Regions from separate parts of the Sphingosinicella sp. BN140058 genome, predicted to be linked through region 4. Evidence: predicted binding sites of a transcription regulator. Region 4 holds the regulator's gene; each other region holds the start of a gene.

Region 1 (7,180 bases), 730 kb from region 4:
CCGAGGCTCGAGCAGCGCCTCGATCAGTCCTTCGTCGGCGCCTTGCCGCAGATCGAGCAGGAAGCGGTCGACGCCGCTGTCGTGGCACAGCCGCTCGTAGCTTCCGGCGAGGGACGGCCGCACCTCCTCGATCGCCATCGGCTCGTCCCAGTCGTGCGCGGCCGCGACCGTGCCTGTATGCGTGCCGAACCCGATCAGCCGCGCCTGCTCGCCGAACTTCTCCTTCACCAACTGGCCGATGTTGAGCTCGCCGCGCTGCTGGCCCATCTCGGTGTAGGCGGCATTGCCGATGTGGCTGTTGTGCGCCCACACCACCGCCTTGGCGCCGGGGCCCTTGGCATCGAGAAGCTGGCAGAGCGTCTCGAACATGTGGGTGTCGCGCAGGTTCCAGCTCTCCGCGGCCCCCTCGTACATGACCCTGTAGTAGCGCTCGGCATTCTTGACGAGCCGGGCGTTGGCGGCGGCGTCGAGCCATTCCTCGCATTCCTCGCCCATGCAATCCATGCGACGGGCGAGGAGGTCCCTGAGCATATCGAGAACGCCGGTCTCGCACCGGGCGAAGCCTTCGCTGAGCGGGATCCGTCCGTAGATGGCGGGATCGCGGCTCCACGGCTGAAGGCAGCCGTAGCGCTCCCGCGCCAGCGCCGCCGCTTCCGGATCGGCCTCGTCGAGAAAGTCGATTACCGCCCGCATCGAGCCCGCCAGGTTGTAGAGGTCGAGTCCGTAGAAGCCGGCCTGCGCGTGCGGCGCGCATGCCCGATTATGGTCCCGCAGCCACCGCACGAACGTATCGACCTCGGTGTTGCGCCACATCCAGGTCGGGAAACGCTGAAACGCCGCCTCCTCCCCCTCGCGGTGAGGTCGATGACGCACAAAGCGATCGATGCTGGCCGCATCGGGCCAGTCGGCCTCGACGGCGACGATGTCGAAGCCATGCTCCTCGATCAGCCGGCGGGTGATCGCGGCCCGTGCCCGGTAAAACTCGCTGGTGCCGTGGCTCGCCTCGCCGAGCAGCACGACCCGTGCGTCGCCGAAACGATCGAACAGGGTACCGAAAGCCGGGTCGTCGAGGGCGGGCAGCACTTCCGCCGCGACCGCGATCCGCTCGGGAAGACTGCAAGGGTCGCCACGCTCGCCGGTCTCCGTCCAGCCATGCGCGCCGATCAGCGGCACGAAGCGGACTGCGCCGATTTCCTCCTGCTCATAGTCTTCTTGGCCGGTTCGGGTGATCTTGATCAATGTCTGGACCGCGTGCGGCTCTCCGACGGGCATCACCAGCCGGCCGCCGATTTCGAGCTGTTCGAGCAAGGGATCCGGGACATGGCTGCCTGCGGCCGAAACGATGATCGCGTCGAACGGCGCCTTTTCGGCGAAGCCCTTGCTGCCGTCGCCTTCGTAGATCGAGACGTTGTCGTATCCGAGCCGCTCGATCCGGGCGCCCGCCTCTATGGCCAAAGCATGATGCCGCTCGATCGCCACGACCTCGTCGACCAGTTGCGCGATCACCGCCGCAGCGTAGCCGGTTCCGCAGCCCACTTCGAGCACGACGTCCGCTGGCGCGAGCTCGGCGGCATCGATCATCAGCGCGACCATGTAAGGCTGCGAGATGGTCTGTTCGGCGGCGATCGGCAGCGGCTTGTCCTCATAGGCTTCGCCGCGATCGACCGCTGGAACGAACAGTTCGCGCGGCACAGCCCTGAAGGAGTCCAAGATGCGTTGATCAGTGATGCCGCGATCCACGATCTGCCGCGCGACCATCTGCTCCCGCGCTTCGGCAAAGTCGGTCATGTCCAGCTCCTTCGGGACGTCAACCGGGCCTCGCCGGGCTTGTTCCGCGGCGTCAGGCGGCCTGCCTGATGCCGCAATGTTGCCGCATTTCAACACTGTTGCATTTTTGCGACACACAGGTTCCAAACACGAACCTAGATGTCCCGCGTCGCTTGTACCCGTTCAAGAAACGACTAGATGCGCCACCAGCATCAGCCGTTCCTGTGGCTGGTCGTTCTCATTCCCAGTAGAACATACGAAGGAAAATCATGAAGAAGTTCGTTCTCGCGTCGGTTGCGGCGCTCGCTTTCGCGACGCCGTCTGTTGCCGCCGAGTTCTCCGGTCCGCGCATCGGCGCCACCGTCGGCTTTGTCGATGACGATTTCGCCGGCACCGATACATTCACTTACGGCGTCAACGCCGGCTACGATTTCGATCTTGGCAAGACTGTCGCGGGTGCGACCGTTGAATGGCAAGACAGCGACGAGGATGCGCTTTCGCGCGACCTCGCGATCACCGGCCGCCTCGGCGTCAAGGCCGGCGACAAGGCGCTCGTCTACGCGCTTGCCGGCTACACCAATCTCGGAATCGAGACCGTCGGCGACAACGTGCACCTCGATGGTGCCCGCGTCGGCGCCGGCGTCGAACTCGCCTTCACGCCGCGCTTCTACGGCCAGGTCGAGTATCGCTACTCGAACTACGAGCTCGATGTCGACGGCCATCAGATGCTGGTCGGTCTCGGCGTCCGCTTCTAAGCGTCGCTGAAAGCGGAATGTCGAAGGGCAGCCTTTCGAGGCTGCCCTTTTTTCGTGTCGGGACCGTGGCTTAGGCCTTTAGGCCAGTAGACTTCCGCACCTCCAGAACATATCTGGAACACATGTCCCGCCTCGACACTCGCGAGAAGCTCGCCATCCTCGCCGATGCGGCCAAGTACGACGCGTCCTGCGCCTCGTCCGGCACCTCGAAGCGCGACAGCCGCGACGGCAAGGGCCTCGGCTCGACCGAGGGCATGGGCATCTGCCACGCTTACGCGCCCGACGGCCGCTGCATCTCGTTGCTCAAGATCCTGCTGACCAACAGCTGCATCTTCGATTGCCATTATTGCATCAACCGCAAGAGCTCGAACGTGCGGCGCGCGCGCTTCACCGCCGAAGAGGTGGTGCAGCTCACCCTCTCCTTCTACCGCCGCAACTATATTGAAGGCCTCTTCCTCTCGTCCGGGATCATCCGCTCCTCAAACTATACGATGGAGCAGATCGTCGAGGTGGCGCGCGCCCTGCGCGAGGATCATGATTTCCGCGGCTACATCCATCTTAAGACGATCCCGGATGCCGATCCGGAGCTGGTCCGCCTCGCCGGCGTCCACGCCGATCGTGTGTCGATCAACGTCGAATTGCCGACTGCCCGCGGCCTCGAGCGGCTCGCGCCCGAAAAGGACGGTGCGCGGATCGAAGGCGCGATGAAGGACGTCAAAACCGCGATCGAGGATCGCACCGATGCCCGGAAGCGCTACAAATCGGCGCCGTCCTTCGCTCCGGCGGGGCAATCGACCCAGATGATCGTCGGCGCGGACAGCGCCAACGATCGCGACATCGTGCTGCGGGCGAGCAACCTCTACGACCGCTTCAGCCTTCGCCGGGTCTATTATTCCGCTTTCTCGCCAATTCCCGACGCGAGCGCGGTACTGCCGCTCAATCGGCCGCCGTTGATGCGCGAGCACCGCCTCTACCAGTCCGACTGGCTGATGCGCTTCTACGGCTTCACGCCCACCGACGTCGTCAACGCCGCGGACGATTCGGGCATGCTGCCGCTCGACATCGATCCGAAGCTCGCCTGGGCGCTCAAATATCGCGACAATTTCCCGATCGACATCAACCGGGCACCGCGCGAGGCGCTGCTGCGCGTGCCCGGACTGGGCGTCAAGGCAGTCAACCGCATCGTCCAGAGCCGTCGCTGGCGGCGCCTCCGCCTTGACGATGTCGGTCGCCTCAGCGTCTCTCTCGCCAAGATCCGGCCGTTCATCGTCACCGACGACTGGCGCCCCACCCTCCTCACCGATCGCGCCGATCTCAAAGCCTGGATCAAGCCCCAGGAGCAGCAGCTCGAATTGTTCGGCGCCTGATTTTGCGCAAGATCAATGAGCCGCCCGAACCCCGGGCCTAGTCACGTGCCAGCCAGACATTTGAAGGAAGGCACGGACAGTGAAGAGTGTAATCATCGGGTTCGCCGCGGCAGCGGCTTTCGCGCAGCCGGCGCAGGCCGCCGAGGCGGGGGACGTCCTCGTACGCGTGCGGGCGATCATGGTCAGTCCGACCGAGAAATCCGGCAGCATCCTGCCCGGCTTTCCGGGCGAGACCGCCAAGGTCGACGACAGCATCATGCCCGAGGTCGACGTCACCTGGATGGCGACCAGGAATGTCGGTTTCGAGCTGATCGCGGCGACGACCAAACACACGGCGTCAGGCCGCACGGGCACAACCGGGTCGATCGGCAAACTCGCCTCCACCTGGGTACTGCCGCCGACGCTCACCGCGCAATATCATTTCGGCCCCGACGCCAAAGTGCGTCCCTATGTCGGCGCCGGCCTCAACTACACCCTCTTCTACGCGGAGAATGCATCGCGCGGACTGGAGGCGGCGGTGGGCAGGACCAAGGTGCGGATGAAGGACAGTTTCGGCTGGGCGGCGCAGGCGGGTGTCGACATCGATCTCAGCGAAAGGATCTTCCTGAATCTCGACGTCAAATATATCGACATCGACACGCGGGCCCGGCTCGCGACGGCCGCCGCCGGGACCCAGCGGGTCAAGCTCAACCTCGATCCCATCGTGTTCGGAGTCGGGCTCGGCACCCGCTTCTGAGCGGACGCCGCGGCCGGAACTCAGGCGCCGGCGGCGGCCTCCAGGGCCGAGCGGGAGGTGATCGACAGGCCTCGGCGGCCCGACAGAGCGATCGTGCCGCGCGACTCGAGGCGGGTGAGCTGCCGGCTCACCGTCTCGATCGTCAGCCCGAGGATGTCGGCCATCTCCTGTCGGCTCACCGGAAGGTTGATCTCCTCATCGTCCTCTGCGGCGAGGTCGAGCAACAACGCCGCGACCCGCTCCCCGGCTGCCTTGCGCGCCAGCGACAGCATTTGGGCGCGGGCGCGATCCAGCGCCTCGAGCGTTTGCTCGAGCAGGGCATGGTCGAGCTGCGGCTGCGTTTGCGCAATCCGCGCGAAGGCATGGCGCGGGAACAGGCACAATTCGGCATTGGTGAGTGCGGTGACGGTCTGCGGCGCCCTGTCTCCATAGGGCCTTCCGGCGAGATCGCCGGGGCGGACGAGGCCGACGATTTGCGCCCGTCCGTCCGCGGTCGACAGCGAAATCTGCAGCAGTCCCGAAAGAAGATTGGCCAGTGGCGGCGCTTCGTCGTCCTGCCAGATCAAGGTCTCGCCGGCGACGAGGCGCTTGCGCTGCCCTGTCCTTCCGAGCGCCGTCAGGGCGGTCTCCGGTACCTTGCCGCAGAGACCATCCGTGCGCGCACGGCAGGCGGCGCATCTTTGCTCCATTCTCGTTCCCCGTCTTCCCGACTGGCGGCGCTAGACGGTCGCACGCCGGCGGCGAATAGGGGATGTTCCGGAAAGGACGCGACATGCAGCTGATGACGCTTGCGCAGGAGGATGATTTCGACGGCTGGCGCGATGCCGCCCGCCGCCTCGCCTTGGCGCGCGTGCCGGCGCAGGAAGTCGCGTGGCGGGTCGGCGCGGCCGCCGGCGACCTGTTCGCGTCGGCGGCTCTCGAGACCAATGCCCTACCGGCGCCGGGCGGGCCGGCTTTCTCGGTGCCCCGCGCCTTCGTGTCGCTTGCTGAGAGCGTGATCTGCCACAATGATCCCGAGCGCTTCTCCCTGCTCTACACCCTGCTGCTGCGGGTGCTCGAACAGCCGCGCAGCGTCGACGACGCGGCCGATCCTCTGGTGCGGCGGCTGGAGGTGATGGCCAAGAACGTGCGCCGCGACATTCACAAGATGCACGCCTTCGTCCGGTTCCGCGAAGTGGAAGGCGCGTACGCTCCCCGCTTCGTCGCCTGGTTCGAGCCCGAACACCATATCGTCCGTGCCGCCGCGCCTTTCTTCGCGCGGCGCTTCGCCTCGATGCACTGGTCGATCCTGACCCCCGAAGTGTCGGTGCATTGGGACGGCGAGCGTCTGACCGAAAGCCCGGGCGCGACTCGCGCCGACGCACCCGATGGCGATCCGATAGAGGAAACCTGGAAGACCTATTATGCGTCGATCTTCAACCCGGCCCGCCTGAAGGTCGGCGCGATGGTCAAGGAGATGCCGCGCAAATACTGGAGAAACATGCCGGAGACTGCGTTGGTCGGGGAATTGATCGCAGGCGCGCAGGCACGCGAGGCACAAATGGTGGATCGATCGCGGGACGAAATCGGCGGCAATGCCGACGTGGCATGGGCCGGCATCCGTGCGGAGGCGATGGGCTGCACCCGCTGCCCGCTCTACCGCGACGGCACGCAGACCGTGTTCGGCGAAGGCCCGCTCGACGCGCTTTTGATGTTCGTCGGCGAGCAGCCGGGCGATCAGGAGGACCTCGCCGGCCGCCCGTTCATAGGCCCGGCCGGGCAATTGTTCGATCGCGCGCTGGGTGACGCGGGGATCGATCGTTCGGCGGCCTACGTCACCAATGCGGTCAAGCATTTCAAGTTCGAACGCCGCGGCAAGCGCCGGATCCATTCGAAGCCGGACGGCGGCGAGATCGACGCCTGCCGCTGGTGGCTCGAACAGGAGCGCGGGCTGCTGAGGCCGCCGCTCACCGTCGCGCTCGGCGCGACCGCGGCGCGATCCTTGTTCGGCAAGGTCGTGACGATTTCCTCGATGCGCGGCCAGCCCCACCAGGCGCGGGACGGCGGGGAGACCTGGGTGACGGTCCATCCGAGCTTCCTGTTGCGCGTCCGCGACAACAAGGAAGAGGAATATGCCCGCTTCGTCGAAGATCTCGCGCGTATCGGGGAGCGCCTCAAGGAACTCGTCTGAGCGCGCAGGCTCGAACCGCTCGTCGCACCACCGGCAACGACCTTGAGCACGCACAGGCCGACTGGCGAATGAGCTTGATCGGTCAGCGCACCACGAGATGCCGATAAAGGTGCCAGGTCGCGTAACCGAGTACCGGAAGCACCACTGCCAGGCCGATGAACATCGGCAGCGAGCCGATCACGAGCAAGCTCGCAACGATCACGCCCCAGCGTATCATCATGCCCTTGTTCCGCATCACCGCCCGCACCGAGGTCTGGATCGCGGTACGGGCACTCACGTCGCGATCCACCAGCATCGGCAGCGAGACGACGCTGAGGGCGAAAACCGCCAGCGCGAAGACGAAGCCGACCAGGTTTCCGACGACGATCAGGGTCCAGCCTTCCCG
Region 2 (7,180 bases), 610 kb from region 4:
GGTTCGAGAATCTGATCGACGAAGAAGCCGGCGATTATCAGTGGCGCGAGGGCGACGAGCGCGAACCGGCGATGCTCTGCTACACCAGCGGCACCACCGGCGATCCCAAGGGCGTATTGTACGAGCATCGCTCGACCGTGTTGCAGGCGATGACGTTGACCTCGGGCGATCTGTTCGAGCTGACCGCCCGGGCCGTGGTGCTGCCGGTCGTGCCGATGTTCCACGCGGCCGCCTGGGGCCTGCCGTTCGCGACCGCGATTGCCGGCGGCAAGATGGTCTTTTCGGCCGACTATAATCCGAGTGTGATGTGCGATCTGATGCGGGCCGAGAAGGTCAGCCACACTGCCGGCGTGCCGACCGTCTGGCTCGCGCTGATCGCCCATGTCGAGGCGACCGACGGCGATCTGGCAAGCCTGCGCGTCGTCCACATCGGCGGCGCCGCGGCGCCGCGATCGATGATCGAGTGGTTCCGCGATCGCGGCATCCGGGTTGGTCATGCGTGGGGGATGACCGAGATGTCGCCGCTCGGCACCTGCGGGGCGCCGCTCGGCAATTGGGACGAACTCGATGACGGCGCCCAGCTCGATTATCTGTGTCGGCAAGGACGGGTGCCGTTCGGGGTGGAACTGCGCACCGTCGACGACGCGGGCGCGGTTCTGCCGCGCGACGGCAAGGCCTCCGGCCGGCTGCAGGCGCGAGGACCCTGGGTGCTCCGCCAGTATTTCCAGGACGAGCGCGGTCCGGTGATCGATGCAGAGGGCTGGTTCGACACCGGCGACGTCGCCATTCTGCATGCCGACGGCGTGATGCAGATCACCGATCGTTCGAAGGACGTGATCAAGTCCGGCGGCGAATGGATCAGCTCGATCGAGCTCGAAAATGCGGCCGTCGGCTGTCCCGGAGTGGCCGAGGCCGCCGCCGTCGCCGTCGCGCATCCGAAATGGGACGAGCGGCCGCTGCTGCTGGTCGTCCGCAAGCCCGGGGCGCAGATCGGCGCGGAGGAGATCCTGGCCCACCTTGCCGATCATGTCGCCAAATGGTGGCTTCCCGACGAAATCGTCTTCGTCGACAGCCTTCCGCACACCGCGACCGGCAAATTGTTGAAAACGGCACTGCGCGAACAGTATCGCGATTACCGCCTGCGCACTGCGGCGTGAGGGGACGGACCAGCCTGTGAAGAGCGTACAACAGCAATTGTTCGAACTGGCCGAAGCCGGGCTTGGCGAGGGCCGGCCGCTCTGGGTCAGCATCGATCACGTTCCCGGCGAATGGCATCGGGTGACGAGCATCGCCCGCAGCCGAGGCGGCAGTTTCATCCAGATGCGCGCTGCGGCGGATGGCGACCTGATCGTTTGCCGGTTCAAGGATCTCGCTGCGGTTCGTTTCGACGAGGAGCAGCGCGCGAGCGCCTAGAGAAGCCGCAACTGGGCACCTTGCGGCGGCACGAACAGATCCGTGCGAAGGCTCGCTTTCTCGCGGGTAAGTCCGTGCTTGGTCATGGCGATCTTGAAGCGGGTCGCGATCAGGTCGGCCCAGGGGCCGGAGCCCCGCATCCGGGTGAAGAAATCGGGATCGTTGTCGCGGCCGCCGCGCAACTCCCGGATGATGTTCATCACCTTGCCGGCGCGGTCGCCGAAATGTTCGTCCAGCCACGCCCGGAACAAGGGCGCGACCTCGTGCGGCAGCCGGACCGGGAGGTAGAAGACTCCCACGGCGCCGGCCTCTGCTGCAGCCTCGACGATCTGTTCGACTTCATGATCGGTGATGCCGGGAATGACCGGCGCGATCGCGACATGGGCGGGAATGCCCGCCTCGGTCAGCATCCGCACCGCCGCCAGACGCTTGCGTGCGGCCGGCGCGCGCGGTTCGAGCGTGCGGGAGATAGCGGGCGTCAGCGATGTGACCGAGATTGCGACGGAGGCGAGCCCATCCGCCGCCATCGGTGCGAGGATGTCGATATCTCTCGTCACCCGATCCGACTTGGTGGTGATCGTCAGCGGATGCCTGGTCTCGGCGAGGACCTGTAGCACGCTGCGGGTGATCTTCCAGCGCGCCTCGATCGGCTGGTAGGGATCGGTGTTGGTACCGAGCGCCATCGGCCTTGGAACATAGCCGCGCTTGGACAGCTCGGCGCGCAGCAAGGCGGCGGCGTCCGGCTTGGCGAACAGCTTCGATTCGAAGTCGAGCCCGGGCGAGAGATCGTGAAAGGCATGGGTCGGCCGCGCGAAACAGTAGATGCAGCCATGCTCGCAGCCCCGATAGGGATTGATCGAGCGGTCGAAGCCGATGTCGGGCGACGTGTTTCGGGCGATGATCGTCTTCGGCTTCTCCACCGTCACGGTGGTGCGCAGCGGCGGCGGGCCGCCGTCGAGATCCTCGCGCGCATCGAGCCAATCGCCGTCCGCCTCCCGCACGGGAAGATTGAAACGCGTCGGCGTCCGGTTCTCGGGCGCGCCGCGGCCATGTTGCACGTCGGGGCGACTCATGCGGGGAAGCATGCGCGCTTGCGCGGAACATAGCAAGAACGAACCTGCTGCAAGTACCCGTCACCCCCGTTCGGGCTGAGGCTGTCGGAGCCCCTCTTTTTCTTTCGGAAGAGGGAAGGAGAGGGCCTCGACAAGCTCAGCCCGAACGGTGGGGCCGAGATCAAATGGTGGAACTCACTCCGTGCCCAGCGCCAGCGCCTTCTCGTTCTTCTGCAGACGGACCGCGGCGGCGCCGGGAAGGCCCGGGAAGCGCGGCCACATGCCCTGGGCGAGGGCGTGGCGGCTGGGCGAGGTCTTGCCGTTGACCTGGTCGTAGACCCAGTAATTGCGAAGCACGATCGGCACGTAGCCCCGTGTTTCCCAATAAGGGATCGATTCGATGTAGAGCAGGGGATCGCCCTTATCCATCTGACGGAAATTCCATTCGCCGATCGGCTTCGGGCCTGCATTGTAGGCGGCGATCACCTTGGGAAGGAGGCCGCCGGTGGCCTGCAGGTCGCGCAGATATTCGATGTAGCTCTGGCCATATTCGAGATTGGGGGCGGGCTGGCTGAGCTGGTCGGCGGTGAACGCCTCGCCGCGCGCGCGGGCGATGTCGCCGGCCGTGCCCGGACGGACCTGGAGCAGGCCCTGGGCACCGGCCGGGCTGATCACCGCGGTCCGGAAGTTCGATTCCTGCAGCGCGTGGCCGAAGACCAGCGCCTGGTCGACTCGCCAGCCCTTGGTCGGGCGCCAATCGGGCCGGGGATAGCGGGCGGCGACATTGATCGTGGCGCCGCGAGGGGCGTTGTGGGCCAGCCAATATTGCGTGCCCGCGAGATTGAGGTCGGCGGCGAGGTGCAGCAGGCAATTGTGATCTGTGGTGCTGCCGATCCGAGCCTGCTGGCGAATGAACTGGTCGGCGAGTTCGTTCTCACCGATCTCAGCCAAAGCAATGGCGGCCTTGACGTTGGGCTTGTCGGCGATCGGCCGCCATTCGGCGTCGCGATAATCGTGCAGGCCGGCAAAGCCCGGATCGCGGATGCCGAGCGCGGTGGCGGAGAGCATGCCGTAGAAGGTTTCCTTGAGGCGCGCGGCGCTCCGCAATTGTTGCTGTACGCGCTCGGGACGTCCGCACATCATCTCGGCACGGGCACCCCAGTAACTTCCGGCGGCGGAGAATTCGACATCGGTGGCGCGGCCGGCGACCGTCGCGAAGGCATCGGCAGCGGCGCGGCAATCCTTCATGCGCCAGGCGGCGAGACCCGACGTCCAGGTTGCCTGCAGCGCGAACTCGCCGATCCCGGCCCGCGCCTGATCGGAGATCCGGCGCGCGTCGGCATCGTTGCCGATCAGGTAATAAGACCAGCCGATACGCTGCTGATATTCGGTCAGAGCGGCAGGGGTCAGCAACGGCTGCTTCTCGATAAGCAACGCTTCGGCCTCGGCGGGGCGATCGCCGACGATCAGGGGCTGCACCAATGTTTCGAGTTCGACGGCGACGGGATCGTTCTTGTTGCCCGCGATCCGCTCGCGCCGCGGCTGGCTGCCTTGCCAGATCAGCCGCTGCGGCACCGGGACGACGGGCAGCGACGTCGCGCCGCGCGTCGCGGCGAGCCGGGCGAGCTGCTCCGCCTTCGGCATTTCGGGGGCGCGCTCGAGCAGCGGCAGGATCTGGAACAGCTCGACCTTGGGCGAGCCCTTGGCGAGGTAAAGCTCGGCCCAGGCGGCGGGGTGGAGCGGCCCCTCGGGCATCGCGGAAAGCTTGGCGGTCGCGCCCACCCAATCCTGGGCGCGGATCGCTGCGAAGATCTCGCGATAGGCGCTGCGCTGGTCCGCGTTCAGCATCGTCGGGACGACGGCACGGGTGCCGGCGTCGTCGGCAAGCGCCGGCGCCCCGGGAAGAGCGAGGGCGGCGGCAAGCAGGAGCGTCTTGAGCTTCATGCGTTCACCTCTTCGATCAGCATCTGGAGATCCGCCCAGGCATGCGCCTTGGCGGCGGGCAGATTGAGCAGGGTTGCGGGCGGAATCGAGACGAGCGCCTTAACCGGCCCGGATTGCGTCTGGATTTCATGCCAGCGGCCGCGCGCCTGCGCCATCGACAGCCCGGTCAACGCCTTGGCACAGGCATCGCCGAGCAGCAGCACCGCCTTCGGTGCGACCAGCCCGACATGGTGGCGGGCGAGAGTGGCGCAGTTGCGCGCGCTGTCGGTCGAAAAGCGACCGTCCGGCGAGCGCAGGCACGACAAAGCGGCGAGATAGATGGAGTTTCGATCGCGCCCGATCGCCGCAAGCATGCGGTCGAACAGGCGGCCCGGTTCGCCGGAAAGCAGGGTGCCGGTGCCGCAATCCTCGGTCGACGGCATGTCGGCAACGATCATCAGACCCGACGCCGGATCGCCCGCCGGACAGACCCGCGATGCCGCCGGCGCGGCGAAGCTCAGGCTTTCGCTGGTTCGCAGATAGGCCTGGAACATGTCGAGCTGGCCCGGAAGATCCTCCGCAGGCGCGGCCGGAGCGGCGGGCACGCGCGCAGCGGGTGGGGCCGATTGGCGTCTCGCGTCGAGCGGCGCAGGCTCGGCGGCGCGCGCCGAGGGGACCGGCTGCGGGCGCAACCAGTCGCGCGGTTCTTCGTCGATCAGGACATCGACGCCCGCGTCGGACCACCACTGCAGCACGCTTGCAGCGGCCGCAGGGGTCCAGTGTTCATTACCCCGCTCCATCCCGGTCCAGCAAAGCGCTATAGCGGGCGGGCTGGTCAACCGGAAAATTGGCACCTATCTGCGAGGCGTTAGCTGCCTGCGATGAGGAGAGTCCGGCAGCCCGCAAGGAGAGCTTGAATGTCCGAACGCGAGTCTATGGCGTATGACGTGGTGATCGTCGGTGCGGGGCCGGCCGGTCTCGCCGCGAGCATCCGTCTGAAGCAGCTCGCCGAGGCGGCGGGGCGCGAACTCTCCGTCTGCATCCTGGAGAAGGGCTCGGAAGTCGGCGCCCACATCCTCTCCGGCGCCGTGATCGATCCGCGGGCAATGGACGAATTGCTGCCGAACTGGCGCGAACTCGACAGCCCGATGACGGTGCCGGTGACCGAAAATCATCATTGGGTGCTGACCAGCACGAAGAAGCGCGAAATGCCGCATGCGCTGATGCCCCCGTTTATGAACAACAAGGGCACGTACACGCTCAGCCTCGGCAACCTGTGCCGCTGGCTCGCCGGACAGGCGGAAGCGCTCGGGGTCGAGATCTTCCCCGGCTTCGCCGCGGCGGAAGTGCTGTTCAACGACGACGGCTCGGTTAAAGGCGTCGCCACGGGCGACATGGGCGTCGCCCGCGACGGTACCCGCAAGCCCGATTACCAGCCCGGCATGGAGCTGCACGGCCGCTACACCTTCTTCGCCGAAGGCGCGCGCGGCCATCTCACCAAGGAATTGAAGCGGATCTTCGACCTCGACAGCGACAGCGAACCGCAGGTCTACGGCATCGGTCTCAAGGAATTGTGGGACATCGATCCCGCCAAGCACGTGCCCGGCCGAGTGATCCACACCCAGGGCTGGCCGCTCGACGAGGCCTGGGGCGGCGGCTTCCTCTACCATCAGGACAACAACCAGGTCGCTTTGGGTTTCGTGGTCGCGCTCAGCTACCGCAATCCGCATCTGTCGCCGTTCGAGGAATTCCAGCGCTGGAAACAGCATCCGGAGATCCGTGCGATCCTGGAAGGCGGCCGCCGCGTCAGCTACGGCGCGCGCGCGATCAACGAGGGTGGCTATCAAGCGATCCCGAAACTGGTCTTCCCCGGCGGCGCGCTGATCGGCTGCTCGGCCGGCTTCGTCAACGTGCCGCGGATCAAGGGCAGTCATACCGCGATGAAATCCGGAATGCTCGCAGCCGAAGCCGCATTCGAGGCGATTGCTGCGGAGCGGACGGGCGATGCCCTGGACGCCTACGATACCGCGCTGCACGCAAGCTGGGTCGCCGACGAGCTCAAGATGGTCCGCAACGTGGAGCCGATGGTGGCGAAGTTCGGCGGCACGGTCGGCACCCTGTTCGCCGGCGTCGACATGTGGATGCGCTATCTGAAGATCGGCTTGCCGTTCACCATGGGGCACCATCGCGACAATGAGGGCATGTGGCGCAAGGATCTGGCGCCCAAGATCGCGTACCCCAAGCCCGACAACGTGATCAGCTTCGATCGCCTGTCCTCGGTGTTCCTGTCGAACACCAACCACGAAGAGGATCAGCCGGTTCACCTGACGCTCAAGGACGCAAGCATACCGGTCGACGTCAATCTCGCTCAATATGACGGGCCAGAGCAAAGATACTGCCCCGCGGGCGTTTACGAATACGTCGAGGAAGGCGGTCGTCCGCGGCTGCAGATCAACGCGCAGAATTGCGTCCACTGCAAGACGTGCGACATCAAGGATCCGACCCAGAACATCAACTGGGTCGTGCCGGAAGGCGGAGGAGGCCCTAACTATCCCAACATGTAGGCGTGCGCTCGGCGTCCTTCTCGCAGGCGCTCTCATTCATCCCTTCTCCGCGGCTTCCGCGCGGGTCGAGGATCAGTCGGCGCTCGCCGCCTATGCGCGTGCGCTCGCCGCCGACAGCTTCGGCGCCGAGCAGCAGGCGATCGACGGCTATTCCGCCGCGCTCGATCTTGCGCCGGACAACGATATGCTCGCCGCGCGTGCGCTGGAGGAGGCGATCGTCGCGGGCAA
Region 3 (7,180 bases), 2.2 Mb from region 4:
GGCGCGTGCGCCGAGCCGGCTGGCGAGTCGGTCGACCAACGGCGCGAGATCGGCCGAAGGCGCCTCTCCGGTCAGCGCGCCGGCCAGCGCTTCCGGTCCGAGCGGCTCGGCGCGCAGGGCGATCAGGCGGAGCGCGTCGAGGCCGTAACCGGGCTCGATCGTCTCGATCTTCATCCTGAGCAGGCGCAGGAGGTGCCTGGCGTCGCGGGTCGCGCGTGCGGTGCCGATGGTGATCCGTTGCGCCTCGCCGTCGACCCGGTCGCCGATCAGCGTGAGGATGCGTGCGCCCAGCCCGGCCTTGGCCAGCGTCTCGATCAGGCGGGTCATCAGCGTGGTCATCGCCTGCTCGATCGCTTCGGGCGTGGCGATCGGCTCGGCGAAACGCAATTCGGCGCCGGGCGTCTCCTCGGGCACCACCGGCTCGATCGGCTCGCTCGCGCCGCCGAGCGCCTGATCGAGCCGGGTCAGAACCTGGCGGCCGAAGCGACGCTGGAGCGGCCCGCGCGGCATTGCGACGAGGTCGCCAATCCGTTCCAGGCCCAGCCGCCGCGCGGTTGCGAGCGCATCCTCCTCCAGGCGCAGCGCGGCGATCGGCAATGGTGCCATCGCCTCGGCTTCACCGCCCGGGCGGCAGAGATGGAGCGGTGCCGGGCCGAAGCGGGCGAGGGCATGGGCCGCGCCGGGCGTGCCGGCGACGGCGATCCGCGCGCGGTAACCGGCCCGTGCGCAGAAGCGGAGGATATGCGTGCACATCCGCTCCTCGCCGCCGAACAGATGGCTGACCCCGGTCAGGTCCAGGAACAGGCCGTCCGATCCCGACAGCGATGCCCGCGGAGTCCAGCGTCGCGCGGCGTAGAGCGCAAGCGCGCCGAGCAGCGCTTTGTCTCCGTCCGGATCGGCGTCGCGAACGTCGAGGCCCGGCACCAGGGCACGGGCCTGGGTCGCGGCCATGCCCGGGTGGAGACCGAGCGCCCGGGCATTCTCGCAGACTGAGGCGACCAGCACGCGGTTGCCGGTGCGGGCGACGGTGATGAGCGGCGGCTCGGCCGAGGATTGCGGTTTGGACCTGGCGCGTGGCGGTGCCACCGACGGCAGGACGTCGCGGGTGGCGATGCGCCGCTGAATATCCTCGACGTTGCGGGCACGGAAGGGAGTCTCGGCCGCTTCGGTGCGGCGGCCGAGCTCGCGCATCGTCGGGCGCTGGTGCGCGGGCAGCGCCTCCGCTTCCTGCACCACCGCTTCGCGCGACCAGCGCGCACCGGGGCGCCAGCCGCCGCCGCGCGGGCAGGAGCAATCGCCAAGACGCGTGCCGGGCTCGGGTTCCGCCCCTGCAGGCCGATCCGGCGCCGGTGCGGGCGCGATCGTGCGCGGCCCGGCAGGCCGGCCGAGCGGCATCGTCGACGTGCGGTCGGCAGGCGGCGTCGCGGCAGGCGAAGCGGAGGAACGGGCGGATGGCCCGCTGTTACGCCGCCGCTCTTGCCGGATGCGGTCGGTGCTCAGGGCCGTCAGGCAGAGCGAGGCGACCCTTCGCATCTGGGCCCTCCATGATCCAGTGGTGGGGCTCGCCGCCGCGCTGACGGGCAAGATCGAGGCGCCAGCGCGGGCGGCCGATGCCGGCGACCGGCAGCGCCCCGGACGGGGCGCAGCCGACCCGCCAGCGAGTCACCGCGGCGGAGGGAGCGGCGAGCGGATCCTCCTCCTGGCGGCGCCATCTTTTCAGCATCAACGCCATCGTGCCGCCTTCCTCGGCGGCGAGCTGGAGCCGGCGCGTCGCCGCCATCGGCACCTTGCGGACCTCGCCGATGACGGCGGCGAGGCCGCCGTGACGCAGCCCTTCCTCCATCACCGCCAGCACATCCTCGTCGCGGCCGCATTCGGCATAGAGGACGTTGTCCGGGGAAAGACCGGCCATGGCGAGCCCGGGGGCGAACAGATCGCGTCGGGAGAGCGCCCACAACACCATGTTGTTGGCGTCGCAGCGGCGGGCCGCGATCGAGGCGAGGAACAGGGTTGCGGCGGCATCGTCTGACAGGCCGGACCGATCCGGTGCCACTTCGTGCAAGGCAGCGCAGGCGAGACCGCCCCCGGCCAGCCGGGCATCGATGGACTCGATGCCGAAAGGCAGGCATTCGCGGTCTCCGGCAATGCCGGCCGATTCGATCGCGCGCACCTCGGCTCTCAGGGCTTCCAGGCGTTCGGAACGGGCGGGGATCGGGACCATGGTGACTCAGACTCACTTGTTCCCTTTATGTTCCGCTGTCGTTCAGCCGGAGTCAAGCAGTCCAAAGGCGTAGGTATTTTCCCGCAAGCCGCCGCAGCGCGGCGGTCCTCCAAAGCGGCGCAGCCCTCCCTATCTAGGGCAGCGCTTGTCCGAGCCTGTGAAACGAGATCCCGATCCCGATGTCCTCTCTTCGCCGTTCGATCCTTCCCTTGCTCCTCCTCGCCACCGCTCCCGTCGCCGCCCCGGGATTGACGGCGCCTGCCCGCGCGGCCGCAGGCGACAGCGGCTGGTTCTACCGCGGCAGCGACATCGCGCCCGATCCGGCGTGGACCTTCGGCACGCTTCCCAACGGTCTTCGCTATGCCGTTCGGCGCAATGCCTTGCCGGCGGGCCAGGTTTCGATCCGTCTGCGCATGGACGTCGGCTCGCTTGCCGAAGGGGATCAGGAGCGCGGCTGGGCGCATTATATCGAGCACATGGTGTTCCGCGGCACCGCCGCATACCATGACGGCGAGGCGCGGCAGACCTGGCAGCGGCTGGGTGCGAGCTTCGGCAGCGATACCAACGCCTCGACCCAGCCGACCCAGACCGTCTACCAGCTCGATCTGCCGAAGAACGACCCGGCCTCGCTGGAACTCAGTCTGAAGATCCTCGCCAGCATGGCCGACACCGCCACCTTCGATCCCGCCATTGTCGAGGCGGAGCGCGGCGTCGTCCTCGCCGAATATGGCCGCCGTCCCGAGCTCTCGGTCAAGCTCGGCGATCTCACCCGCAACCTGTTCTTCTCAGGCCTGAAGTTCGCCGATCGCGACACGATCGGCACCGAAGCGACCTTGAAAGGCGCGACCGCCGCCGGTCTGAAGAGCTTCTACGAGCGCTGGTACAGACCGGAGCGGGCGACTCTCGTCCTGGTCGGCGACGCCGATCCCAAGATGCTCGAGGCCCTGGTGGCGAAGACCTTCGGCGGCTGGGCCGGCACCGGAACGGCGCCGTCCGATCCTGAGATCGGCGCCATCAAGCCGGTGCCCGAGCGGACCGCGGCGCTCGCCTATCCCGGTTCGCCTTATGCCGCCACGTTGAGCTGGGTGCGGCCTTATCGCCAGCTTCCCCACACCAGGGCACGCGAACGCGAGGATCTGGAGGAAGCGCTCGCCAAGCGGATCCTCAATCGACGTCTCGAAGCCAAGGCACGTGGCGATGCCGCCTTCCTCAATGCCCAGATCGGCGGCGACCGATCGACCGACATCGCCGATTACACCCAGGTTTCGGTGATGGCCAAGGAAGGGCGGTGGAAGGAAGCGCTGAACGAGGTCTATGCGATCCTCGCCGATGCGCTTCGCGCCCCGCCGAGCGACGCCGAGGTCGCGCGCGAGATCGACAATCTCCGCTCTTCCGGCCGCGCCAATGTCGAGGGCGAGCCGACCCGCAAATCCAATCAATGGGCGCAGGCCCTAGTCACGGCGATCGACGGCGACAGCATCGTCTCGAGCGCACCGGTGACCATGGCTTTGTTCGAGGCGCTGGCGCCGCAGATGACGCCGGCGACGATCGAGGCGGGCATGAAGCGCCTGTTCGCCGGCAGCGGGCCCCGCATGGTGCTGCTCTCGCCCGATCCGGTGTCGGGGGTGCCGCAGGCGCTCGCCGCAGCCGAGAAGGCCGCCCCCGCCGCGCGCCTCGCTGACCGCAAGGTGACGATGGACGATCTTCCAGCCTTGGGCGCCCCCGGCCGCGAAGTGTCGCGCGAGCAGATACCGGATCTCGGCGTCACCATCGTCCGCTTCGCCAACGGATCCAGCCTCGTCTTCAAGAAGACCGATTTCGAAAAGGGCCGGGTCAACGTCTCGCTGCGCTTCGGCAATGGAATTTCGGGCCTGCCGACGGATCGGCGGACGATCGCCTGGATGGGCTCGCTGATCGGATCGACGGGGATCGCCGGGCTCGATCTCGACGCGCTCGAGCGGCTGCTGACCGGCCGGCGGATGACGATCGGCTTCGGCGTCGCCGAGGATGCGTTCGAGCTTGCAGGCACCACCAATGCGCAGGATCTTCCCGATCAGCTGCGGCTGCTCGTCACCAAGCTCGCTTACCCGCGCTGGGACGCGACCCTGTTCAACCGGTACAAGACGGCGGCGCTCGAAAATTACCAGTTGAGCTTCTCGTCCGCATCGGCACGGGCGAGCCGCGAGTTCGGCGGCTTCAACCATGACGGCGACGCCCGCTGGAGCGCGGTCGAACGGGACGAGATCGCCAGGGCGACGCCGCAGGATTTCCAGAAATTCTTCCAACCTCTGCTGCAGCAGGGATCGATCGAGGCTGTCGTGATCGGCGATGCCGATCTCGAGCCGACGGTTGCGGCGATGCTGAAAACGGTCGCGGCGCTGCCGAAGCGCACGGACGTGCCGCCACCACCCGCCTCGCTCGCGGTGCGGCCGCCACGCGCCGGCGAGACTGCGCGGTTCGATCACCAGGGCGATCCGACCCAGGCCTATGCCGCGATCGGCTGGTCCACGTTCGGCGGCATCGACAACAGAAAGGCGCGGCGCGCGTTGGCGCTGGCCGGCAACATGATCCAGGTTCGTCTGTTCGAGCGGCTGCGAGATGTCGAAGGCGCGACCTACTCACCCAACGGCTTCGCCAGCAGCTCCGAGATTTTCGAGAAATGGGGGGTGCTCGGCGCCGCGGCCGAAGTGCGGCCGGAGCGGACCGATCTTTTCTTCCGCCTCGCCCGAGAGATCGTCTCCGACATGGCCGCCAAGCCCGCGCCCGCCGACGAGTTCGAGCGCGCGATCAGTCCGGTGATGAGCGGCCTCGATCGGCGGCTCAAGACCAATGCCTACTGGCTCTCGGCGATGGAAAGCTGGTCGCGCAAGCCCGGCCTGATCGAACTCACGCGCACTTTGGAGTCCGACTACAAGGCGATGACCGCGGAGGACGTTCGCGCCGCGGTCGCCGCTTATGTCGCTGACGAGGATCCCTGGGCCTTCACCATCGTGCCGGCACGCGCAGCCGCCGCGTCGGCGGCCGGCCCTGCCGCTCCGCCGCCCGCAAAAGCGGCTCCGGCCACCGCAGCTTCCGCCCCTTCCGCAGCCGGAACGGGAGGCTGAAGGTTTCCATTCGTCGCAGAAACGCTCTAGAACGGCCGACGGTGTCCACGAGCGCAGTTCAGGCAGGAGCCCCCGGGAGGGGCGAGGCAGCAGGCGGCTGGAAGCCTTTCCGGCTTCAGCAGCAGCCCTTTTTCGACGACAAGAACCGGGCGTTCTGGATCCTCCAGTCGGCCGGCTGGGGCGGCTATTTCTTCCTTCGCAGCCTCTCCGGCCTCGCCAACAATTTCGGCTTCAACCTCGTCATCCACATCGCGCTGCTGACCGCGACCGGCTATTCGCTGACCCTGCTGATGGCGGCGATGTTCCGGCGGCTGATCAAGATGCGGCCGGTGATCACCTGGGTGACCTCGATCATCCTGGTGCTGATCGCCTCTGCGGCCTTTTCGGCGATCGAGACGTGGAGCCACGCGACCTTCGTCAAGCCGGGAATCACGCCCGAAGGCCTCCAATTCTTCGGATCGATCATCCTCACCGTCTCGCTGCTGGTGGCGTGGTCGGCGCTCTATTACGGGATCAATTACTACCTGCTGCTCGAGGAGCAGAGCGATCGCCTGCTCCGGCTCGAGAATCAGGCGAGTTCGGCGCAGCTGGCGATGCTGCGCTACCAGCTCAATCCGCATTTCCTGTTCAACACGCTGAACTCGATCTCCACTCTGGTGCTCTTGAAGCAGACCGAGCGGGCCAACGCGATGCTGTCGCGCCTGTCCTCGTTCCTGCGCTACACGCTGGTCAACGAGCCGACGGGGTCCGTGACGGTGGCGCAGGAGGTGGAGACCTTGAAGCTCTATCTCGACATCGAGAAGATGCGCTTCGAAGACCGGCTGCGGCCGCGCTTCGAGATCGACGAAAGCGTGTCGAAGGCACGTCTGCCGTCCTTGCTCCTCCAGCCTTTGGTCGAGAATGCGATCAAATATGCGGTCACGCCGCAGGAGGAAGGGGCGGACATCGAAGTTTCGGCGCGCCGGTTCGGAGAGCGGGTGGTGATCACCGTCCGCGATACCGGTCCGGGCGCGGAAGACCATTGGGTGAAGGCACAGGAGTCGACGGGGGTCGGGCTCGCCAACATCCGGGACCGACTGGCGCAGGCTTATGGCCCCGACCATCGGTTCGAAACGGATACCAACAGGAGCGGGGGGTTCAGCGTTACCATCGAAATACCCTATCAGATTGAAACATCCGAGGAGCCGAAATGACCATTCGCACGATTCTCGTGGACGACGAGCCGCTTGCCATTCAGGGCTTGCAGCTTCGCCTCGACAAGCACGAGGACGTCGAGATCGTTGAGACCTGCTCGAACGGACGCGAAGCGATCCGGGCGATCAAGACTCACAAGCCGGATCTCGTTTTCCTCGACATCCAGATGCCCGGCTTCGACGGTTTCTCGGTGATCCAGGGCCTGATGGAGGTGGAGCCGCCGCTGTTCGTCTTCGTCACCGCTTATTCCGATCACGCCATCCGCGCGTTCGAGGCGCAGGCGGTCGACTATCTCATGAAGCCGGTGGAGGAGGATCGGCTCGCCGACACGCTCGACCGGGTTCGCAACCGGCTCGCCGAGAAGCGCGGGGCCGAGGAGGCCGGCAAGCTCAAGGAAGTGCTCGCCGAAGTGGCGCCGGACGCGGTCGATCAGGTCGGCTCCGGGGGCGGCGACGATACCCACAATTCGAACCGCTACGAGAAATTGATCAACATCAAGGATCGCGGCCAGATCTTCCGCGTGGACGTGGATTCGATCGAGAAGATCGATGCCGCCGGCGATTACATGTGCATCTATACCGGCGACAACACCCTGATCCTTCGCGAGACGATGAAGGATCTCGAGAAGCGCCTGGATCCCCGCCGCTTCCAGCGCGTCCAC
Region 4 (7,180 bases):
TCAGGCGTTCGCCGAAGCGCAGGTTAAGCTGCCGGGCGTGCAGCCGGTCACCGCCGCCCGGATCGACATCGCCCGCCAGGGGCAGCGGGTACCGCCGCCGCTGGCCATGCTGTTCAGCCTGCCGCGCGGCAAGGCCAAGCTCATACCGGCCCCCAACGGCGCGGGCTGGTTCGTCGTCTATCTCGACAAGGTCGTGCCCGGCGATGCGAGCAAGGAAGCGGCACTAATCTCCAGCGTGAAGAACCAGTTCAGCGAAGTGATCGGCAACGAATATGTCGACCAGCTCAGCGCCGCCGTGCGTGCCCGCACCAAGGTCAAGCGCAACGAGGAAGCGATCCAGGCGCTCAGGAAGCAGCTGACCGGCGGCGGCCAATGATTGCGGGCTCTCCCGCGTGGGCCCGGCCCACGCGGCGGAGCCGGCCGTTCCTGAAGCGCCCGCAGCGGCGCCAATATGCGGCCCGGATCCTCGTCGTCGACAATTACGACAGCTTCACCTGGAACATCGTCCATTATCTGCGCGCGCTCGGCGCCCAGGTAAGGATCGAGCGCACCGACGACATCAGCGTCGCCGATGCCTTCGCCTACGGCGCCGACGGCATCCTCGTCTCGCCCGGTCCGGGACGGCCGGAGGAGGCCGGCATCTCGATGGCGCTCGTCGCCGCCTGCGCCGAGACCGCCAAGCCGCTGCTCGGAATCTGCCTCGGCCACCAGGCGATCGCCGCCACCTTCGGCGGCAAGGTCGTTCGCGCGCCCAAGCCGATGCACGGCAAGACCTGTCCGGTCCGCCACGACGGAGACTTTCTGTTCGAAGGCCTCCCCTCGCCCTTCACCGCCGCACGCTACCATTCTCTGGTCGCAGAGCCGGCAAGCGTCCCCGACTGCCTGATCGTAAACGCGACGGCGGACGATGCCACCGTGCAGGGGCTTCGCCATCGCACGTTGCCCATCCATGGCGTCCAGTTCCACCCGGAAAGCGTCGCCAGCGAGGGCGGCTACCGGATGCTCCAGAACTTCATCGCCCTGAGCCGCGGCGCCTGAACGTGCACCGATAGCGCTCGCAATTCGAGCCGTGCGTGAAACGAGTTGACAGGCCTGCACCTGTTTCCTACACGTTCCGCATTCGTTCCTTGAGGGCCAGACGATGCTGACGCGCAAGCAACATGAGCTTCTGACCTATATTCACGACAAGCTCGCCGAAACGGGCGTGTCGCCGTCCTTCGAAGAAATGAAGGATGCGCTCGACCTCAAGTCGAAATCGGGCGTGCACCGCCTGATCTCGGCGCTTGAAGAGCGCGGCTTCCTTCGTCGCCTGCCGAACCGGGCGCGTGCGCTGGAGGTGATGCGCATGCCCGACGTCAAGGCCGGCATTGCCAGCCAGCCCAAGGCGCCGGTCAGCACGCCGCAGGCGGCCAACGATGTCATCGAGCTTCCGCTGCACGGCCGTATCGCCGCAGGCATGCCGATCGAGGCGCTGGAGGGGCAGAGCACCCTGCCGGTTCCGGCAGCCCTGCTAGGGCCCGGCGAACATTATGCGCTCGAGGTTGCGGGCGATTCGATGGTCGAGGAAGGCATCCTCGATGGCGACTACGCTCTGGTCCGCAAGACCGACAATGCGCGTGATGGCGAGATCGTGGTGGCGCTGATCAATGAGGAAGAAGCGACATTGAAGACCTTCCGCCGCGAAGGCTCGATGATCCGCCTTGACCCTGCGAACCGCAATTACGATCCCCAGCGCTACCGCCCCGACCAGGTCCGCATTCAAGGGAAACTCGCGGGCTTGCTCCGACGCTATTGAGACGAATTCGATGCGGAAGCCTCGGTCCGGAATAAGCCCGACACAGGCCTGAAGCCCTCCCCTGGGTTGAGAGGGTGGATGGACGCGGCGGAGGCACCACATCGGCCGTCGACCCTCCGCCGGATCCATCTCGCTTCGGCCATCGCGCCTCGAGCCATGACATGATCGGCAAGGGCGTCGTCGTCGCACGCGCGATCGCCGGCGGCCTGTCTCGGTCCACCCCACGCTGCTTCCCACCAGGAGGGAGCGGCAAGATAGGAACAGTGCCATGTCCCGCCTCAATTATGTCGAACTTCCCGTCCGCGACGTCGCTGCTGCCAAGGCCTTTTACGAAAGCGCGTTCGGCTGGAGCTTGACCGAATTCGGCCCGACATATGCGGCGACCCTGACCGGCGATACCGACATCGGTCTGCAGGGCGACGCCGCCGAAGCGACCAAGGCGCCGCTGCCGGTGATCGAGGTCGATGATCTCGACGCGGCGCTTGCCGCGGTTCAGCAGGCAGGCGGGACGCTTACCCGCCCGATCTTCGCTTTCCCTGGCGGACGGCGGTTCCAGTTTCTCGATCCCAGCGGCAACGAAATCGCTGCCGTGAAGTCCGATCCACACCCGGCGGACTGAAGCGGGGCCCGAGGCGCGCTGAAGCCGGCCGGTCTGCCCCACAAGAAACAAAGGCTTGTGGCCCGGGATGCTCCATCGCGACCGAGACCAAGATCGTTTCGGGTTGGATCAGGCTGAGACGTGCATCCTTGTCTCAACCATGTGATCGAGCACGGTCCCCGCCGTCGGCGGAAGCGAAGCGCTTGTGCATCAGTCGATCATGCTCTGGCTGCGCTTGAGGCGCACCGTTGCATCCAGCTCGCCGCGACCGAGTCAATCCGGCGCACGGTTCGACCGGCGCGCCTCCAAACCGCGCCTTCCATACGCGGGATCGTTGGGTCGGCTGAGGCTCGATCCGTGTCAGTGGCGGATCTTGTGGACGATCCAGGCGATGATGCCGCCGAGCACAAGGCCGAACAAGCCGGAGGCCGCGGCGGTGACAAGCCAGGCGACGATCCCACCAACGCCGCCGGCGGCATGGTGCACGGCCTCCGCAACATGATGGATGGCCTCTGCAGGTGCGTGCAGGCCGAGCACTTCGAGGCCGTGGATCAGGATCCCACCGCCCACCCAGATCATCGCCGCGGTGCCGATGATCGACAAGGCGCGCATCAGCACCGGCATGCCTTTCACCAGGCCGCGGCCGATCGTCCGCACCGGCGCCGAACCGCGCTTCGCAAGGTGCAGGCCGATATCGTCCATCTTCACGATAAGGCCGACAACCCCGTAGACGCCGATCGTGATCGCAATCCCGACGATGGCGAGCACGAGCGCCTGGTTGAGGATCGGCGAATTGGCGACGTCCGCCAGCGCGATGGCCATGATCTCGGCCGAAAGGATGAGATCGGTCCGGATCGCGCCGCCGACCTTCTCCTTCTCGAGTGCGGCCGCATCGGTGGTGGCAACCTCCTCCTCGGCATGTCCAGGGCCGCCGAGCGCCTCGATCACCTTCTCCGCACCCTCGAAGCAAAGATAGGCGCCACCCAGCATCAGCAAGGGCGTGATTGCCCAGGGCGCGAAGGCGCTGAGCAGCAAGGCGGCGGGCAGCAGGATCAGCAATTTGTTGCGCAGCGAACCGAGAGCGATCTTGCCGATGATCGGCAATTCGCGCTCCGGCGACAGGCCGACCACATAGCGGGGCGTCACCGCTGTATCGTCGACGACCACGCCGACCGCCTTGGATCCGGCCTTGCCCGCGGCAGCACCGACATCGTCCAGCGATGCGGCGGCAAGCTTGGTGATGCCCGCAATATCGTCGAGCAACGCAACCAGACCGGAGGGCATGTACGAAATTCCCCGCTTGAACGGCCACTTCGGCCGATTCGTCGGAGGCTATTCCCCCGAACATGGCGGCGAGAGCAAGGGGGTTCGGCTCGGGGTGATGCTTTGCCGTCGAAGGCTCGAGCATCACGACCGGAGCGGCTGACCCAACTGCTAGCGGTGAAATCGGATTACGTTCGCAGGGATGGTGTCGACGCCCGGGCGCGGTGCAATCGCGACGACTGCGAAGGCGGTGCGGTCGGATCGAAAGGCGAAGGCTCTCTCCCCGGGCGAAACGCCGGCGCCGATGTCGGGAAGCGGTCGCCAGCCTGCTGCCTTGGCTCCGTTCGCGTAATAGGCTTCGACCCGCGCCAGATCGACCGTGGCCGCTAGGACGTAACGCGCCACTTCCGGGCGACCGAAACGAGGCCCAAGCACGTCGACGACGTGCGCGACAGCAGCAGTGTCGGCGGCTGCGATCGTGTCACCGAACGCATATTCCTCCTGCTGCCGGAAAGCCGATGGCGGGCTCGGCACCTCCGGCTCCATCGGCGCCGCCCGGCAATCACCAAGCAGCAGCGGCAACAGCAAAGCGGCGGCGCGTCGCCCGAGCGCCACGCGCCGCCCTGGCCTCAAGGCTGGGCGGTCCGCTGCACGATGCTGAGGCTAGTGTTGAACGCGTTGCGGATGTCGTCGCCGACGCCGAGCTCGTTGGTGGCGGGATCGACCGGCAAGGCGGCGCGCTCCAGCCGTTGCGCCGGCGCAAGGCCGGGATCCTCCAGCGCCCAGCGCACCGCATAATGGGTCCATTCCTTGGCGACGCTGGCGGCGGTTCCCACCGCATCCTTGGCGGGACCGCCGATCTTCGCCTTGTCGATCAGGGTCAGCGTCGAATCCAGGACGGAGGTCATCATCTCCTGCTGCTTCTTGACGTCGGTCGACCAGGACTGGGCTCCGGCATATGTCGCGCCGACGAAATAGCCGAGGGCGCCGGCATTTTCCCGCCGCTCCTGCGCCGCGCCGCCGGCGACCTTGACCTGTGATGTCGCATCGAGCCGGGCTGCGGGATTTTGATCGAGGCCGTTGCCGAGCTGAAGCTTGGCCATGATCTCGCCAAGCTTCTTCTCCTGCCCCCCTTCCATCAACGCCCGCGAATAGGTGGCGAGATCGGAGCCGTCCATCGTCTCACGATTATAGGCGAGCTCGCGAACCACGCCGGTCGCGTCGCTGTCGATGATCTTGGTGAGGCCGCTCGCAATCGCATTCATGGCATCGTCCTTGCCCCTGATCAGGGGACGTCCGGCGACCCCGTTCGTCTCCCGGACCTGGCGAAGCGTGTCTGCACCGGCATCGAAGATCCGCGCCTTGAGATCTGCGTCGGGTATCGCGGCGGCGGAGTCCATCAGCTTGCCGAAGTCGTCGGTATTCCACGCAACGCTGGGGCTCGCGCCGACCCCGCTGGTCATCGTCTCGTCGACCGAAGCCTTCATCACCGCACGCAATTGATCCGAACTCAGCGCCTTGAACGCGTCATCGGCATAGGTGCTGCCCTTCATGCTCGACAGCACTTGGCCGATGGCGGCCGCCTCGGGATCGCTGCCGTGGCTGGTCACGGTAAGGATGTGGTTCTCGGTCCAGGCCTTGCCGTCCGCCACCTGCCCCTTCAGCGCCTCGACATATTGTACCTTGTGGTGATTGGGCGCGTGCGTAGCGATCGCCGCAGCGAACTCGGTGACGCGCTGATGCCCGTCGGCGCCAGCGTCGGTTTTGGCGAAGGCGTTGCTGACCGCAGCCAGACTTTGCCCGTCGAGCTTTGCCGCAAGATCGTTGAACAGGTCGCGCCGTTCATTGGCGGAATAGCCGCCATTGCCGAACCAGCTGCCATCCGTTGCCTGCCCCGCGAGCTTGTCGAGCTGCCCCTGGCGCTGAAGCTCGTCTACCACCGCGTCCGCGTCGGTCGCGTTGAGGCTCGACAGCTTGCTCTTGACGTCGTTCATCTCGGCATGGGTGACCGTGTTGAACGCGCCATTATCGTCGAGTTTGCTCTTGATGTAGTCGACCGCAGCCTGCTGAACCGGGCTTACCATGGCGCCAATCTCCTCGCGGAAGACGCCGGACTCGGCGTCGACCCATTAGAGCATTGACGAGAGTTCGGCGCGCTCCACGATTCGTTTAGATCGGCAGCGTTCGGCGCACTTTTGGCAGCCTGCAGCCGAAAGGTGTGCCTGGGGAGAAGGCACTCTGAGGGCGTTCGGGCGCGTGTCCATCACCGGATACGAGCGGGATGGTTCACGCAGAACATGCGGTCGACTGCGCGCACGGCGGCGGCGCGAAGTGGCCCTATTCGTCGGGGCGCCGATCCGGTCGGGCGGCAGCAGGCGCTTAGATGCTGGCGCCGTACGCCAGGAAAGTGCCGCTCAGCAGGCTGACTGCGCAGCCCAAGCCCATGATCGCCACGACGGTGAGGCGGAAACGTCCAGTGGGGTCGACAGCCATCTTCTTGCTCCGGTCGCCTCGGCGGGAGCACCAGGGCGGGTGAGCGGAACAATGCGCGGGAGATGGTTACCGCAACATTGCGCCGGCCTGCCGTATGGCTGCGTAAGACTCCTGCAAGCGTCCAAGCACGTCGTCGCAATCTGATGGAACGAGGGCGGAAATCCGCGGATTCGTTCTCGCGGATTAGCGCCTTTCAGGAGGAAGGGCAGCGAAGCCGAAGCTTCCCTGCCCTCATGTCCTGCAATCCTGTCGACAGCCGAACAATCAGACGTCGTCGTCTTCGCTGGGCCCGACCATCAGGGCGTCGGCGACTTCCTCGGTCTTGCCGCGGATCGCCCGCTCCAGGCGCTCGGCCATTTCGGTATTTTCGCGCAGGAAATTCTTGGCGTTCTCACGTCCCTGCCCGATGCGCACCGAATCGTAGCTGAACCACGCACCCGATTTCTCGACGATGCCCGCTTTGACGCCAAGATCGAGGATCTCGCCGATCTTGGAAATGCCTTCGCCGTACATGATGTCGAACTCGACCTGCTTGAACGGCGGCGCGACCTTGTTCTTGACCACCTTCACCCGGGTGGTGTTGCCGACGATATCGTCGCGGTCCTTGATCTGCCCGGTACGGCGGATGTCGAGGCGAACGGAGGCGTAGAATTTGAGCGCGTTGCCGCCCGTCGTCGTCTCCGGATTGCCGTACATGACACCGATCTTCATGCGCAGCTGGTTGATGAAGATCACCAGGCACTTGGATTTGGAGATCGAGCCGGTGAGCTTCCGCAGCGACTGGCTCATCAGTCGGGCCTGAAGGCCGACATGGCTGTCGCCCATCTCACCTTCGATTTCGGCGCGCGGCACGAGCGCTGCGACGGAGTCGACGACCAGCACGTCGATCGCGTTCGAGCGGACCAGGGTGTCGGTGATCTCGAGCGCCTGCTCGCCGGTGTCCGGCTGCGAGACGATCAAATTGTCGACGTCGACGCCGAGCTTCTTCGCATAGACCGGGTCAAGCGCGTGTTCGGCGTCGACGAAGGCGG

The links. Region 4 encodes LexA, which represses DNA repair genes until DNA is damaged. Its sites were predicted from a motif close to GTTCCNCNCTTGTTCT; they were not measured.
Region 1: a site for LexA is predicted at 2,627-2,642, ahead of ETR14_RS19635 (putative DNA modification/repair radical SAM protein). Genes of this name have one in related genera too.
Region 2: a site for LexA is predicted at 2,574-2,589, ahead of ETR14_RS20195 (PA0069 family radical SAM protein). Genes of this name have one in related genera too.
Region 3: a site for LexA is predicted at 2,240-2,255, ahead of ETR14_RS12945 (ImuA family protein). Genes of this name have one in related genera too.

What each region holds. Positions count from the first base shown of each region.
Region 1 is NZ_CP035501.1:4,361,560-4,368,739, reverse strand. It holds gene ETR14_RS19645 (protein-L-isoaspartate(D-aspartate) O-methyltransferase) at 1-1,788, opposite strand, end outside; gene ETR14_RS19640 (outer membrane protein) at 2,037-2,522, shown strand; gene ETR14_RS19635 (putative DNA modification/repair radical SAM protein) at 2,645-3,889, shown strand; gene ETR14_RS19630 (OmpW family protein) at 3,969-4,625, shown strand; gene ETR14_RS29680 (Crp/Fnr family transcriptional regulator) at 4,646-5,314, opposite strand; gene ETR14_RS19620 (UdgX family uracil-DNA binding protein) at 5,398-6,795, shown strand; gene ETR14_RS19615 (DUF2189 domain-containing protein) at 6,878-7,180, opposite strand, start outside.
Region 2 is NZ_CP035501.1:4,481,752-4,488,931, forward strand. It holds gene ETR14_RS20185 (long-chain fatty acid--CoA ligase) at 1-1,157, shown strand, start outside; gene ETR14_RS20190 (hypothetical protein) at 1,174-1,413, shown strand; gene ETR14_RS20195 (PA0069 family radical SAM protein) at 1,410-2,486, opposite strand; gene ETR14_RS20200 (lytic transglycosylase domain-containing protein) at 2,661-4,409, opposite strand; gene ETR14_RS20205 (uracil-DNA glycosylase) at 4,406-5,188, opposite strand; gene ETR14_RS20210 (electron transfer flavoprotein-ubiquinone oxidoreductase) at 5,306-6,952, shown strand; gene ETR14_RS20215 (tetratricopeptide repeat protein) at 7,137-7,180, shown strand, end outside.
Region 3 is NZ_CP035501.1:2,846,213-2,853,392, forward strand. It holds gene ETR14_RS12940 (DNA polymerase Y family protein) at 1-1,533, opposite strand, end outside; gene ETR14_RS12945 (ImuA family protein) at 1,463-2,221, opposite strand; gene ETR14_RS12950 (pitrilysin family protein) at 2,401-5,325, shown strand; gene ETR14_RS12955 (sensor histidine kinase) at 5,484-6,518, shown strand; gene ETR14_RS12960 (LytTR family DNA-binding domain-containing protein) at 6,515-7,180, shown strand, end outside.
Region 4 is NZ_CP035501.1:5,088,498-5,095,677, reverse strand. It holds gene ETR14_RS23125 (peptidyl-prolyl cis-trans isomerase) at 1-376, shown strand, start outside; gene ETR14_RS23120 (aminodeoxychorismate/anthranilate synthase component II) at 373-1,038, shown strand; gene lexA (transcriptional repressor LexA) at 1,142-1,795, shown strand; gene ETR14_RS23110 (VOC family protein) at 2,064-2,414, shown strand; gene ETR14_RS23105 (DUF808 domain-containing protein) at 2,754-3,677, opposite strand; gene ETR14_RS28595 (hypothetical protein) at 3,676-3,819, shown strand; gene ETR14_RS23100 (hypothetical protein) at 3,828-4,271, opposite strand; gene ETR14_RS23095 (hypothetical protein) at 4,286-5,740, opposite strand; gene recA (recombinase RecA) at 6,414-7,180, opposite strand, start outside.